One region of the Sutcliffiella sp. FSL R7-0096 genome, then DNA from elsewhere that is predicted to be linked to it. Evidence: riboswitches for the same ligand, from Rfam matches in the RefSeq annotation. Region 1 holds a riboswitch; each other region holds the start of a gene.
What was found. Region 1 has a riboswitch for thiamine pyrophosphate ahead of tenA (thiaminase II). Riboswitches for the same ligand answer to the same signal wherever they lie in the genome.
Positions count from the first base shown of each region.

Region 1 (3,714 bases):
TTGATCATGTGGGGGCATCGGTGGAACTAGTGCGACATTGGGACGTTCCGGTGTATGCACATGAGCTGGAGCTTCCGTACCTGACAGGCAAAAGCGATTATCCAGAGCCAGATCCGAGTGTAGAAGGGGGGCTCGTTGCGAAAGTGTCCTCCTATTTTCCTAACGAATCAACCGATCTCAGCGGGCATGTCCATGCACTCCCTGCAGATGGGACCGTACCGGGCATGGAAGGCTGGCGCTGGATTCAAACGCCAGGTCACTCTCCGGGTCATGTGGCTCTTTTTCGAGAGACGGACCGCACTCTGATTGCAGGGGATGCCTTTGTCACAGTTAGGCAGGACTCCCTCTATAAAGTGCTTGTGCAGCAACAGGAAGTCTGCGGACCGCCACGATATTTCACGACAGACTGGAAAGCGGCTTGGGAATCGGTGAAAAAGCTAGAAGCGTTAAAGCCGCGTGTTGCCGTGACGGGACATGGAACGGCCATGGCAGGCGAGGAGCTGGCCAGCGGACTAGCCAAACTGGTGGAAGACTTTGAAGCAGTAGCTATCCCGGACTATGGAAAATACGTATAAACACCTACATCCAAGGAGGACAACATGAGAGCAGTTACGTACCAAGGAAAAAATACTGTAGTGGTTAAAAAAGTAGAGGCCCCTAAAATCCAGGACCGGGAAGACGTCATTATCAGGATAACGTCCACCGCCATCTGTGGGTCAGACCTTCATCTGTATCAAGGGAACTTCCCATTACCAATCGGCTATATCATCGGGCATGAACCGATGGGGATCGTGGAGGAAGTGGGACCAGACGTGACAAAGGTAAAAAAGGGAGACCGAGTTGTCATCCCATTTACCGTCGCGTGCGGGAGATGCCATTACTGTGAACACGAGCTGGAAAGTCAATGCGATAACTCAAACCCGCACTATGACTCCGGTGGCTATTTCGGCTATTCCGAGAAATTCGGAAATCACCCAGGAGGACAAGCGGAATACTTGCGCGTCCCGTTTGGCAACTTTACCCCATTCGTCATCCCGGAGGACTGTGAGCTTGAGGATGAATCACTCCTCCTCTTATCGGACGTCCTGCCAACTGCCTACTGGAGCGTGGTGAATGCCGGTGTGAAGGAGGGAGACACGGTCATTGTCCTAGGTTGCGGACCAGTTGGACTCATGGCCCAGCAATTTGCTTGGCAACAAGGTGCCAAGCGAGTCATCGCCGTCGATTATATCGGCAATAGGCTCCAGCATTCCAAGCAACACATGCAAACAGAAGTCTTCGATTTCACCAAATACGACGACATGGGCGAAACCCTCAAGGAACTGACCAAAGGTGGAGCCGACGTTGTCATCGACTGTGTGGGGATGGACGGGAAAAAATCTCCGCTAGAATGGGTCGAGCAAAAAATGAAACTGCAAGGCGGGACACTTGGGCCGATCCAGATCGCAACCAAAGCGGTGCGAAAAGGAGGAACCCTGCAAATTACTGGTGTGTATGGTGGATTGTACAACATGTTCCCGCTAGGGCCGTTTTTCACCCGGAACATCAATATCAGGATGGGGCAGGCGCCTGCACGTCATTTTATGCCACATCTGTATGATCAGATAAAGAGTGGGAAGATTGATCCGACCAAGATCATTACACATAAGATGTCCTTGGATGAGGCAGCACATGGATATGACATTTTTAACAAAAAAGAAGATGACTGTATTAAGGTAATTTTGAAGCCTTGATTGTGTCCGTTAGATTGTGCAGGGCCTTTGACCAACTTAGGTCAAGGTTCCTGTCCGCAAAATATAAAACGCTTGGAATAAATAACTATCTATTGTAATATATTCATATAGAATATCCACTAGGGGAGCCAATTGGCTGAGACGGAGCGTTACGCGACGGACCCTTTGAACCTGATCTGGTTGATACCAGCGGAGGAAAGTGGCGCATTGAGTTTAGTACGTACATATACTCATGCTCCTCTTTCCCGTGGAAGAGGAGCTTTTTTCGTTATGAAATAAGATAACGATTTTACTAAGTTTTGTTCTTCTGTGGGAAAAGGTGGGTATTCTCCTAATTAATTTTGAGGAGGAATACGACATGAAGTTTTCTGAGCAGTTACGAAGAGAGGCAGATCCCATTTTTCAGTCGATTTTTGAACATCCGTTTGTAAAAGGGATCGGGGAAGGTAATGTACCAAAAGAGGCACTTATTCATTATGTAGAACAAGATTTTGAGTATTTATCGACTTTTTGTAGAATTTATGGGCTGGCTGTTTCTAAATGCACAGACCGAGAAGATATGGCATTTTTCCAGCAACAAATAGGGTTTGTGTTAAATTCCGAGGTGCATCCACATAATAACTTTTGTGAAGTAGCTGGCGTACGTTATGAGGATTTGCAAAAAGCCCCAATTGCTCCGACTGCCCACCACTATACTCGACATATGATGGAAGCAGCAACAAACGGCACATTAGGCGAAACCCTTGCTGCCCTTGCCCCTTGCCCTTGGACATATTGGGAGATTGGGAAAAAGCTCATCCAAGAAGTGAAGCCAACACCTGATCACCCTTTCTATGAATGGATCATGTTTTATGGAAACAAGGAAGTGACTTCCATCACAGAAGTGTTCATGGACAAAATTGATGCTTGTGCATCAACAGCGGGTGAAGAAGAAAAACAACGTATGCGTGACCACTTTATAACGAGCACACAATTAGAACACCAATTTTGGACAATGGCTTATACCCAGGAAAAGTGGCCAGTTGCTTTGGATCGGGTGAGGGTTTAGTAAATAGATTAGTAACATTAGGGACGGTAAAGGTCCTTTGACCGGCTGAAAAATGCAGGTGATCATGATGATTACCTGCATTTTGTCTATGTTCTAGTGCTTTCTTAGAATAACAAAAATTAAACAAACGTTTGTTGAAACGGAAATTTAGCATCGTAACGAAAGCTCTCCTAACCATTCGTCAAACCTCAACCATTTTCGCATTCTATTTCAAAAAAGCTTTCACTTCACATTTGAAGTGAAACTCCATCAAAATTGGTCACCTCGTCTGTCCCTTCCCCAAAAAATCTCTTGCTCACTTATGTCACAACGTGATATACTCACGTCGTGACATATATCACGTTGCCACATAGCAAGAAGAACAGAGGTGACCACATTGGAACTTTCCAAAATCATTAAAAAATACATACCCATGACAGAAACCGCCTTCTACATATTGCTCTCATTAACAGAACCACGCCATGGCTATGGCATCATCAAACACGTAGAAGAAATCTCGAACAGCCGCATCCGTCTGGGCTCTGGTACGATATACGGAACACTGACAAAAATGCAAAAGGATGGGGTCATCACCGTGTTCTCGGATGCAGAGCGAAAGACGGTGTACGAAATCACCGATAGCGGCAAAGTGCTGATCACCGCAGAGATTACACGATTGAAGGAGCTTCACGGAAACGCACTGAAGTACGAGGGGGGATTCAAATGAAAACAAACATAAGACCATTATGGAGCTATGATGTGCAGAAGACCGAGCAATGGCTCAGCGACCAGGCAAAAGAAGGCTATCACCTGAAAGAACTTCACCGCTTCAAACGGTGCTTCACATTCGAAAAGGGAGCTCCAAAGGATGCCACCTACCGAATCGGCTACGACAAAATAAAACCTACCACTTTATCCAATACCATGTGCAATGACGGCTGGGAAAAAGTTACG
Region 1 is NZ_CP152003.1:719,121-722,834, forward strand. Features, by position in the region: gene MKY77_RS03840 (MBL fold metallo-hydrolase) at 1-575, shown strand, start outside; gene MKY77_RS03845 (zinc-dependent alcohol dehydrogenase) at 600-1,733, shown strand; TPP riboswitch at 1,845-1,948, shown strand; gene tenA (thiaminase II) at 2,092-2,781, shown strand; gene MKY77_RS03855 (PadR family transcriptional regulator) at 3,158-3,487, shown strand; gene MKY77_RS03860 (DUF2812 domain-containing protein) at 3,484-3,714, shown strand, end outside.

Region 2 (3,714 bases), 600 kb from region 1:
GCGTTGGATGAGGCTGGAAATATTATTGTTGATGGTAAGACGCAAGATGTTTTTCGCACCTCGCTTTCGCTTTTAAACGAATATGGCATATGGTATCCAGGTGCTTGGGAGAATTATTTGAAAACTAGAGAGCACTTCTCCATGCTTAACGTGGAAGCTGAAACGGTGTTAAAAGTGGACGGTCTTTCAGGCTTTCGTGGCAAAGAGAAAAAGATTTATGTAGAGGAAGCGGAAGTTCGTAAGGGGGAATGGATTTCCGTGGTAGGGGAAAATGGGGCAGGGAAAAGCACATTGCTCGAATCGTTAATGAAGCTGTTAAAGACAGAAGGCACCCTAGAAATTAATGGGGAAAAGGTCAAACGTATCCCCACTGACCTGATCACCTTCGTTTTCCAAAATCCCGAATTCCAATTTGTTACTAAATCTGTGGAAGCGGAAGTTGCCTATACACTGCGCCTGAAGAAGATGAATGAAGCTTTGGTTTTGGAAAAAGTAGAAGAAATGCTGAGACGTTTCCAGTTGGACCACGTTCGTTATCAGCATCCATACCAACTATCCGTTGGCCAAAAAAACAGGTTGAGCGTAGCGGCAGCTGTCATACACCAGCCGAGTATCCTTTTGTTGGATGAACCGACATTCGGCCAGGACAGCAGAAACACGTTTGCCATGCTGGAATGGTTGGAAGGGTTAAGGGAAGCAGGCGTCGCTATTTTGATGGTCACTCATGATGAGCACATCGTATCTGAGTTTTCGGATACCATTTGGACGGTAAAAGATGGGCAACTTATCGATATGAGGAGTAATGAGAGATTAAGAGGCAGGGGAGAAAAGGATGCAGTTGGAGCTTTATAAAAATAAATCATGGATGCATGATATTAATCCGAGCTTTAAACTATCAGGGATGGTCCTCCTCTTTATAGGTGTTCTGTTCATTCATAATATCAATGTGATGCTGAACTTAACCGGAATACTATTGTTAGTTTACCTTTTAATGACGGGGCAAACATATAAGCTGAAGCTTCTTTTATTGATTCCGTTTGGCTTTTTATTTTTTACATCGGCTGTCTCCATGGTTCTGTTTGGAAAGGGAGATACCACCTGGTTACAATTCGGCCTAATAAATGTATCGGAGGAGAGTTTCTATCGGGGAGTTCATTTAGGTTTACGGTCACTTGCATTTGCTTTTTGTGGGTTGATTTTCGCCTTGACGACCCAGCCGGTATATTTATTTTATTCCTTGATGCAGCAATGGAAGCTACCGCCGAAATTTGCTTATAGCTTTATGGCGGGTATCCGTCTATTGCCGTTAATTCTAGAGGAATTTCTCACCTTAAGGAAGGCGCTGATTGTTAGGGGAGTAGAGCAGAAGGGTAGCTTGCTGAAAAAGGTGTATTTTTACAGCATCCCTTTACTTTCCCAGAGTATCAGAAGAGCGCACCGAATTGCAGTGGCCATGGAAGCGAAGCGTTTCAGTAATCAAAAGAATCGTACCTTTTATTACGAGCTTGGCTACTCCCGGAAGGATCTGTGGTTCGTGCTTTTAATCCTGTTGATGATTGCTTTGTCCCTTTATCTTGGCATAAAGATACCCTATGTACCGGTAACAGATGTCAGATACAGCGGATAGTATGCATTTCTTTTGAAAATAAGAAATTGTGTGCTATACTGAAGCCATCAATTGAATAACTCGTAACACTGGGGGAGTCAATAGTGACTGAGATGGAAAGAGTAATTTCCAGACCCTTTGAACCTGATCTAGTTTGTACTAGCGTAGGGAAGTGGAAATGTTCTATCACTGTTGGCTATACATACCACACATAGATGAAACCCACTCTTACGTTAAAGAGTGGGTTTTTTGCATTGTTTTGAGTTTGAAATGGTCTATCAAACTCCTGTAGATTTCCGTTCCAGGTGTTCGCTTTCCTAGGGGCGGTGCTGGAGCCTCCTCACAACGCTTCAGGGGTCTCAAGCTACCGCTATCTCCCTTAGGAGTCTCACACCTTGCACTACAATCTACATGGGAATCTGAATTAACAAAAAGGGTGAGGATCTTTGCAATTACATCTTATTACAGATGGTAAAAAAACGAAGGAAGAGCTTGTTGCCATCTTGAGTGAAGTCCATGGATCAGTGGATTTCATCCATATAAGAGAAAAACACCGTAGTGCAAATGAGGTCTATGAACTAGTTGATGAACTGATTAGATCTGGGGTTCGGCCAGGGAAAATCATCATAAACGACCGTGTCGATGTAGCTCATGTGCTCAATGTCGGAGGAGTTCAACTGGCCTATCATAGTCTTGAAGTTTTCGAGATTCGCAGAAATTTCCCTGAATTAAGGGTTGGTAAGTCGGTACATAGTTACGAAGAGGCAATACAGGCAGAAATGGACGGGGCTGATTTTATCCTATATGGCCATATCTATTCGACCTCATCCAAGGAGGGGTTGATACCTAAAGGCCTGATGGAGTTTAGAAGATTAACTAGGTCATTGAAGATTCCCGTTATTGGCATAGGCGGAATAACTCCTGACAAACTTCAGGAGCTAAGGGCTTCCGGGGCTGGAGGGATCGCGGTCATGTCCGGGATTATGGATGCAGAAGATAAAGTTCATGCAGCTAAAACCTTTCAAGCAGCTTTGTTTGCCGAGAAGGAGGAGATTGGATGAATAAAAGCTATGATGTAATTATTATCGGTGGTGGTGTCAATGGCTGTTCCATAGCATACTACCTTGCACGTGATGGAAAAAGTGTATTGCTTTTGGAAAGGGAGAAGTTGGCGGGTAAGGCATCGAGTGCAGCAGCCGGCATGCTTGGAGCACAAGTGGAAGTGACGGAAGAAGGAGCACTTTTTGATATTGCAAAGGAAAGCAGGGCCATGTTTCCTTCTCTTCAATACGAATTGAAAGAGCACTCGGGAATCGATATGGAGCTTGTGCAGAAAGGGATGCTGAAGCTTGCAATGAATGAGGGAGAGGCACAGCACCTAAAAAACACGATTGACTTTCAACAAAAGCTAGGGGAACGGGCAGAATGGCTTGATCCGGAACAAGTAGCAGAAAGGGAGGGGCAACTTTCGGATGCTCTGTTGGGGGCTATGGATATTCCAATGGATGGCCATGTCAATCCTGAACGACTTACCGATGCATTTGCAAAATCGGCAGTCAACCTTGGAGCGGAAGTGAAAGAGTATGTTGAGGTGTACTCGTTAATTTTGGATGGACGTAGCGTTAGAGGTGTAGAAACTAGCATCGGAAGGTTTCATGGGGGAAATGTGGTCATTGCAGCAGGAGCTTGGAGTAAAAGGTTGCTGGATGGTTGCGGAGTGACAATTCCTGCCTATCCGGTAAAGGGGGAGTGCTTCTCAGTCATCACAGACCGACCATTGCTGTCAAGTACGATTTTTACAGAAAAATGTTATCTTGTACCGAAAAGTGGAAACAGGTTGGTTATCGGGGCCACGATGGTCCCTGACACGTATTCCGAGAATGTTTCGGTAGGGGGGCTCTTTCAGTTAATGGAGGAGGCTGCCAGAGTGCTTCCGTCCGTAAAGTATGCTACTTTTGAAAGATTTTGGTCGGGGATACGTCCTCAGACGGGGGATGGTCTTCCTTATCTGGGACAGCATCCGAAATATAGGGATCTTATCATCGCTACCGGACATTACCGGAATGGAATTCTGCTTTCGCCTATCACAGGAAAACTTGTGACAAAAA
Region 2 is NZ_CP152003.1:1,318,689-1,322,402, forward strand. Features, by position in the region: gene MKY77_RS06760 (ATP-binding cassette domain-containing protein) at 1-852, shown strand, start outside; gene MKY77_RS06765 (energy-coupling factor transporter transmembrane component T) at 833-1,627, shown strand; TPP riboswitch at 1,688-1,794, shown strand; gene tenI (thiazole tautomerase TenI) at 2,053-2,667, shown strand; gene thiO (glycine oxidase ThiO) at 2,664-3,714, shown strand, end outside.
Region 2: it holds a riboswitch for thiamine pyrophosphate, as region 1 does, so the genes downstream of both, tenI (thiazole tautomerase TenI) here and tenA (thiaminase II) in region 1, are expected to answer to the same signal.

Region 3 (3,714 bases), 1.7 Mb from region 1:
GATTATCGTTGGTTACCTATACATTCATTGTCTATGGGTTCAGCACTGTTACATTGTTTCTCTATGTGCTGTTTACAGGTGATTCATTCACAGGCTATTCTGCATCAGATTGGGGATGGTTCATCCTGCTTGCCATCTTCCCCACACTGTTGGGACATTCTTTATTCAACTGGGCAGTCCGGTATATCAGTACCAATGTTATATCCATGAGTATTCTCTTTGAGCCAATTGGTGCTGCTATTCTTGCATACTATGTTTTAAATGAATCGGTAACATGGACTCAATTCTTGGGAGGATTCCTAGTAATGTTAAGTGTAGGTTATTTTCTAAGAGAGAATAGGAAGACAAATCACAACAAAGTGTTAACATCGGAGAGAAAAGAGGAGGAGAGGAAATGGATGTAAGATTGGCGATTCCAGGCGATGAATGTGCAATTGCCGAGGTTCATGTTGAAAGTTGGAAAACAACCTATCAGGGTATTGTTGATGAAAACTATTTACAGTCCTTATCCAAGAGCAGCCGGGAAGAGATGTGGAAAGGGGTTATTGAGCGGGGGTTCAACGAGAGTTGTTTATTTGTTGCATTAATTGATGGGAAAGTTGTAGGCTTTGCCAGCGGGGGACCTGAGCGTACGAAGAAATACGGCATAGACACTGAGTTGTATGCCATCTATTTGCTTAAAGAGAACCAGGGAAGAGGAATAGGAAAAAAACTGATTCAAGAAGTAGCAAGCTTCTTAATGGAAAAAGACCATTTCTCCATGCTTGTATGGGTTCTAACAGAAAACCCTTGTAAACATTTCTATCTTTCCTTCTGTCCCGAAGAACTAGATACTGAACAGATTAAAATTGGTGAAAACAGTTATGAGGAAACGGCATACGTTTGGAAAGACTTGCGGAAGCTTATAAGAGAAGGGTAAAAAGCCGACATTGTCGGCTTTTAGTGTAATTAGCTTTAATTATGTAAAGTTTAACTTAACCGAGTGGCCATAATAGCAAAAAAAAGCGCAAGTGAAAAACTCATAATCACGTTCTCTCCACGTACTTTCTCTTCTGATTCGCTTATTCGCACCGCCTCAAAGTAAGCAAATAAAAACAATACGATTGAAGTTAGCAAAGCTATCAAAAACGCTGTGTATTTTAAGAGATACATATCTTTTCCCCCTGCTCCATCAGTTATTCCATTATATGAAGGAAGCAAACGGAACATTCTAGTAATTTTTATATCATCTCTTTTAAAAGCTCAGGCTCCATCAATCCAACAATTAATATGTATTTGTAGAAAAGCAAATAGAAAAAGCTGATCTAATTGATCAGCTTAGGCAATGGACTTATTGAATCTAAAAATACGGGGAACTGTCTTGATTAACAATACTGTGACTACGGTGGTAACAACAAAGCTCGGTAACATATATGAACCATTGTAAATTAAAGAATAAAGCCACACTGGCTGTCCTTCCGGAGCAAAGTGACCAAAGAAGATCATGCCTGCCACGAAGTGAGCGGAGAACCGGAGTAGACATGCAAGGAATATCGCAATTGTTACGAATAAAGTTAACTTCTTTAAGTTGTCTTCCTTAGAGGAATTCACAACTTGTTTTGCCACAACACCAGCAAATCCTAGTACGACAAAAGCTACAATATAATCTAAGAAAATCTGTACAGGATCCACTCCATAAAAGTTACCTGTTACTATTTGTAATAACCCAAGGACAAAGCCTGAAAGGATACCACCTTTTAATCCCCATCGAAACGCCATGATAAATATTGGTACCATTGAAATTGCTATAGAGCCACCTTGTGGCCATATTTGGGATAATGCTCCAGATAATAAATCTAGCATATAAGCCAAGGCACTAAAAATGGCAACCTCGACAAGAAACAACGTATTATTTTTCTTCATAATACTCCTCCTTAGAATAACGGTTCTGACATTAAGTTGTTGGTAAGCAGTCTAAATGGGCTGTAACATCATGCTCATTTATCCGCTATTTCATCAATTTACAGAACCATGAAAATAAAAAAAGCAATAAAGGAGGGCTCCTTTATTGCTTAGATAACGTTAAGAAATAAAATGTGCCACATCCCTACGATAGTATTAACTAACAGGTTCAAAGGGTCAGAACATAATAGTTCACTCTCAGCCATAGTGGCCCCCCTCGTGGAATTATTTAATTATTACTTATCATCATACATAACCTACTAGAAAACGACAAGCTTTTTCCATTTGTCGAATTATCTCATTTGTAGAGTAAAGTTATTAGATGATATGTTTCTTCTATAAAGTATTATTAGATGACAACACTAACATGAAATTTTTTTCAGAAAAAGTATTGCAATATAGTTGTGAGGGTGGTATATTTAATCTCGTCGCTTCGAGCAGGCGATATTAATATAGCAACAAAGCACTTGAAAAATAATCAAAAAACAGCTTGACTTTAAACGAACAAGTTGTTATGATTAGGAAGTCGCTTTTGAGCGAAATTTGTAAGAAAATGATCTTTGAAAACTAAACAAAACAACAGCGTCATAACGTTAATCCTACGGGATTAACAAAATGATTTAAGTAACACAAGCTAGCAAATTTTGAGCAAAAGCTCAGACTCTTTATTGGAGAGTTTGATCCTGGCTCAGGACGAACGCTGGCGGCGTGCCTAATACATGCAAGTCGAGCGGACCTTTTAAAAGCTTGCTTTTGAAAGGTCAGCGGCGGACGGGTGAGTAACACGTGGGCAACCTGCCTGTAAGACTGGGATAACTTCGGGAAACCGGAGCTAATACCGGATAATATAAGGAACCTCCTGGTTCTTTATTGAAAGATGGTTTCGGCTATCACTTACAGATGGGCCCGCGGCGCATTAGCTAGTTGGTGAGGTAACGGCTCACCAAGGCGACGATGCGTAGCCGACCTGAGAGGGTGATCGGCCACACTGGGACTGAGACACGGCCCAGACTCCTACGGGAGGCAGCAGTAGGGAATCTTCCACAATGGACGAAAGTCTGATGGAGCAACGCCGCGTGAGCGATGAAGGCCTTCGGGTCGTAAAGCTCTGTTGTTAGGGAAGAACAAGTGCGAGAGTAACTGCTCGCACCTTGACGGTACCTAACCAGAAAGCCACGGCTAACTACGTGCCAGCAGCCGCGGTAATACGTAGGTGGCAAGCGTTGTCCGGAATTATTGGGCGTAAAGCGCGCGCAGGTGGTCCTTTAAGTCTGATGTGAAAGCCCACGGCTCAACCGTGGAGGGTCATTGGAAACTGGGGGACTTGAGTGCAGAAGAGGAAAGTGGAATTCCAAGTGTAGCGGTGAAATGCGTAGAGATTTGGAGGAACACCAGTGGCGAAGGCGACTTTCTGGTCTGTAACTGACACTGAGGCGCGAAAGCGTGGGGAGCAAACAGGATTAGATACCCTGGTAGTCCACGCCGTAAACGATGAGTGCTAAGTGTTAGAGGGTTTCCGCCCTTTAGTGCTGCAGCTAACGCATTAAGCACTCCGCCTGGGGAGTACGGTCGCAAGACTGAAACTCAAAGGAATTGACGGGGGCCCGCACAAGCGGTGGAGCATGTGGTTTAATTCGAAGCAACGCGAAGAACCTTACCAGGTCTTGACATCCTCTGACACTCCTAGAGATAGGACGTTCCCCTTCGGGGGACAGAGTGACAGGTGGTGCATGGTTGTCGTCAGCTCGTGTCGTGAGATGTTGGGTTAAGTCC
Region 3 is NZ_CP152003.1:3,942,112-3,945,825, reverse strand. Features, by position in the region: gene MKY77_RS20295 (DMT family transporter) at 1-404, shown strand, start outside; gene MKY77_RS20290 (GNAT family N-acetyltransferase) at 395-919, shown strand; gene MKY77_RS20285 (hypothetical protein) at 970-1,152, opposite strand; gene thiT (energy-coupled thiamine transporter ThiT) at 1,318-1,902, opposite strand; TPP riboswitch at 2,067-2,169, opposite strand; rRNA gene MKY77_RS20275 (16S ribosomal RNA) at 2,607-3,714, shown strand, end outside.
Region 3: it holds a riboswitch for thiamine pyrophosphate, as region 1 does, so the genes downstream of both, thiT (energy-coupled thiamine transporter ThiT) here and tenA (thiaminase II) in region 1, are expected to answer to the same signal.

Region 4 (3,714 bases), 2.3 Mb from region 1:
GTAAACCTAAATGTTCTTTTGGTGTTACATAACAAAGCATCGCTGTCCCATACCAACCAATCATTGCAGCTCCAATAGCAGATGTAATGTGATCATAACCAGGAGCAATATCAGTCGTAAGAGGTCCAAGTGTGTAGAATGGCGCTTCCTGACACACTTCCAGTTGTTTATCCATATTTTCTTTAATTAGGTGCATCGGTACGTGCCCTGGCCCTTCAATCATCACCTGTACTTCATGCTCCCATGCGATTTTTGTTAGCTCTCCAAGAGTCTCTAATTCTGAAAACTGTGCTTCATCATTCGCATCTGCAATAGACCCAGGACGTAAACCATCCCCTAAAGAGAATGCAACATCATAGGATTTCATGATTTCACAGATTTCTTCAAAGTGAGTGTATAAAAAGTTTTCTTTGTGGTGGTGTAGACACCATTGTGCCATGATAGACCCACCGCGAGATACAATACCTGTTAAACGTTTAGCTGTTAACGGGACATATCGCAAAAGAACACCAGCATGAATGGTGAAGTAATCAACACCTTGCTCTGCTTGTTCAATTAAGGTATCACGGTAAACCTCCCAGTTAAGATCTTCAGCAACACCATTTACTTTTTCAAGTGCTTGATAAATTGGAACAGTGCCTACAGGAACCGATGAGTTACGAATAATCCATTCCCTTGTTGTGTGGATATTTTTACCGGTTGATAAATCCATAATATTATCAGCACCCCAGCGTGTTGCCCAGGTCATTTTTTCAACCTCTTCTTCGATAGAAGATGAAACAGCAGAATTGCCAATATTAGCATTTATTTTCACATGAAAGTTACGGCCAATTATCATGGGCTCTGATTCTGGATGGTTGATATTAGAAGGAATAATCGCTCGACCTTTTGCAATTTCTTCACGTACGAATTCAGGTTTCATATTTTCTCTAATTGCGATAAATTCCATTTCAGGCGTGATAATTCCTTTTCTAGCATAATGAAATTGTGTAACATTTTTCCCTTTTTTGGCCCGTAACGGTTTCCGCTTTAAACCAGGAAACACGTTATGATTAGTGCGAGGGTCGTTTTCATCTTTATAACCATTATCCTCAGGCTTGATTTCACGACCATCATATTCCTCAACATCGCCACGTTCTTGAATCCATGAACTACGAAGGGCAGGAAGACCTTTAGTAATATCGACAGAAAAATCAGGGTCTGTATAAGGTCCGCTAGTGTCATACACACGTACAGGAGGATTTTCCTCTTCTCCAAATGTAACGGTTGTCGGGCTTAACTCGATTTCACGCATTGGAACTTTAATGTCAGATCTAGAGCCTGTTACATATACTTTTTTGCTACCTGAAAAATTAGACATGATGGAAATACTTTGTTCGTTTAATGAAGATGTTGACTTTGACATAATAAATCTCTCCTTTTTTGAATTCAAGGACTAGATATAGAACACAACAAGAGGAAAGCTTATAAAAGCTAATGAAGTACATAAAAAAGCCGGTGTCCAATAAATGGTTGGACCCGGCTAATATGTATACAGAAGTAGTAGTAATATTAATGACGCTTCTAACTTCCCCACGCTGGTATGAACCAGATCAGGTCCCAAGAGTCAAGAAACTTCAACGTGTTTCTCTCTCAGCCCAACTTTTTGGACTCCCCTAGTTATTATTATTCGATTTGATATTAGTATACAGGTGACTTCGTAAAAATAAAAGGAATATTTAAAAAATGGGTCGGAAGGATGAGAGTGGGAGAAGTTGCCCTTTAGAGTAGTTTCAATATTGATGCAGTTAAACATTTTACTCCGATAGGGAAGATATTTTTAAAGAGAAATCTGGTAAAAGTATCGTAATCGGAGGGTTTAATAGAGTGCCCTTTTGAATTTCAGGTGATATTTACTAAAAACGATTTTCAGTAATCGGTCGCATACGGAGTAGTCGAGGGTTATCATAGCAGTCCTCTTTCTCTGTAAATAGCTCAATTTAAGAGTATACAGAGACACATCTTTTATTCCGTTTATAAGGGCGCAATTGTGAAGTAAAGGAAGCCCAAATTCTCGTTTATAACACTGAGAAATTAGGCTTTTAATAGGGATATCTATAACATTGTAAATCCATTTTCCTGAAGCTCCCCAAAATTATTTATCTATCCTTTTAACTTTTTAAATTAAAAAGGTTTATTAAAATTAGTGAAAAACAGTACAAAAAAAAGCAGCCGTCATACTTATCGAATTATTCTTTATTGCGAACTAAGCTCTACAACTGAATTTATTATTTGAGGCCAGTCTTCACTATGAATCTCATGCCCTGATCCATCAAGAGTTAATAATTCAGCATGAGGGATGGCTTTCGCAAGAGCAAGCCCGTGCTCATATGGCAGAGCTGGATCTTCTGTACCATGAATAATAAGCACAGGTACGCTGATCTCACCCATTCTATCGAAATACACGTCTCCGCCTTGCAACATGGCATGATTAAATCTGCTCGGTAGCTGTTTGGCGCGATTCGCCTCTCTTTCTGCGAGTTTATATATTCTTTCCTGTTCATAAGGTTTGGAACCGACTATTCCATCCATCCGCAAGATAGGAAATGGCCGCCTCCCGATTTGCCCAATCTATGGAAGCACTCTTCGCATGGTGATCCAGTATGCTCTGATCCATTGGAGGCAGCTTTTCCATTTCAGTCCCGAACACACTTGATGCCATTAGTGTAAGCGTAAATACGCGGTCCGGATATCTCAAAGCAAGAATCTGTCCGATCAGACCGCCTAGGGACATACCAACGATATGTGCCTGCTCTATGGAATAAGCGTCTAGGACACCTGCTGCATCGTCAGCCATGTCCGTTATTGTATAGTTGGAGGTACCCGGCTCATAAATGGTCGATCGTCCCACATCCCGATGATCGTACCGAATAACAAATCTCCCCTGATCAGCGAGACGGAGACAGAAGTCTCTATCCCACCAGTCTAATGAAGACATTGCTCCCATGATCAAAAGCACAGCAGGGTCATTAGAGTTTCCAAAACTTTCTGTACATATATCCACTTTATTTATTTTCAGTATCTGTTCTCTCATGTTTTTACCCCCGAATTATTTATTATCTAATCGCCGGTACTATGGCGCAGATCAATAACCTCTTTCTGGAGCATGATTGGCCTGCCCCTTTAATTATCGCAGTCGAACCCACTTGATAATCATGACGAGGCCTCCTTTTAAATGTTGTTATATAGAAAGGGAATCATTCCTATATTAATCACTATAACATGGGGTCATTTCCTTTTCTACCAGAATTTTCTTGCGCTTTTTCTCATATACTTCTATACAACTATTCCTTTTAATTCTAGGTAGGTGAAATATATGTTTAATCGCGAGTACATATAAAACTAAGATATATTGGAAATGGTTTCTAATTAGTTAATTGATAAGGCTCTTTTCTCAAAGATTGTTGCTATTTACTTGTAAAAAGTCGGCAATTGGACTTTTTACTGCTATCAGACTCTATAAAGTGCAAGTAGTTTCTTCAGTACAGCCGGGAAAAGAGCACGACAGTAGGGAAGATAACAGACGGTTTAAAAATTCGTAAAAGCAACAAAGTTTACGAAAAGAGCCATTGATAAAGACGCCATTTAAATTATTCTATTAAGGGCGCAATTCTGCAGTGCCCTTTGAATAAGGGAAGTACTTTTTCCTGTTAAGGGTCACATTACGAAACAAGG
Region 4 is NZ_CP152003.1:3,047,591-3,051,304, reverse strand. Features, by position in the region: gene thiC (phosphomethylpyrimidine synthase ThiC) at 1-1,405, opposite strand, end outside; TPP riboswitch at 1,553-1,667, opposite strand; partial or broken gene MKY77_RS15640 (alpha/beta hydrolase) at 2,236-3,073, opposite strand.
Region 4: it holds a riboswitch for thiamine pyrophosphate, as region 1 does, so the genes downstream of both, thiC (phosphomethylpyrimidine synthase ThiC) here and tenA (thiaminase II) in region 1, are expected to answer to the same signal.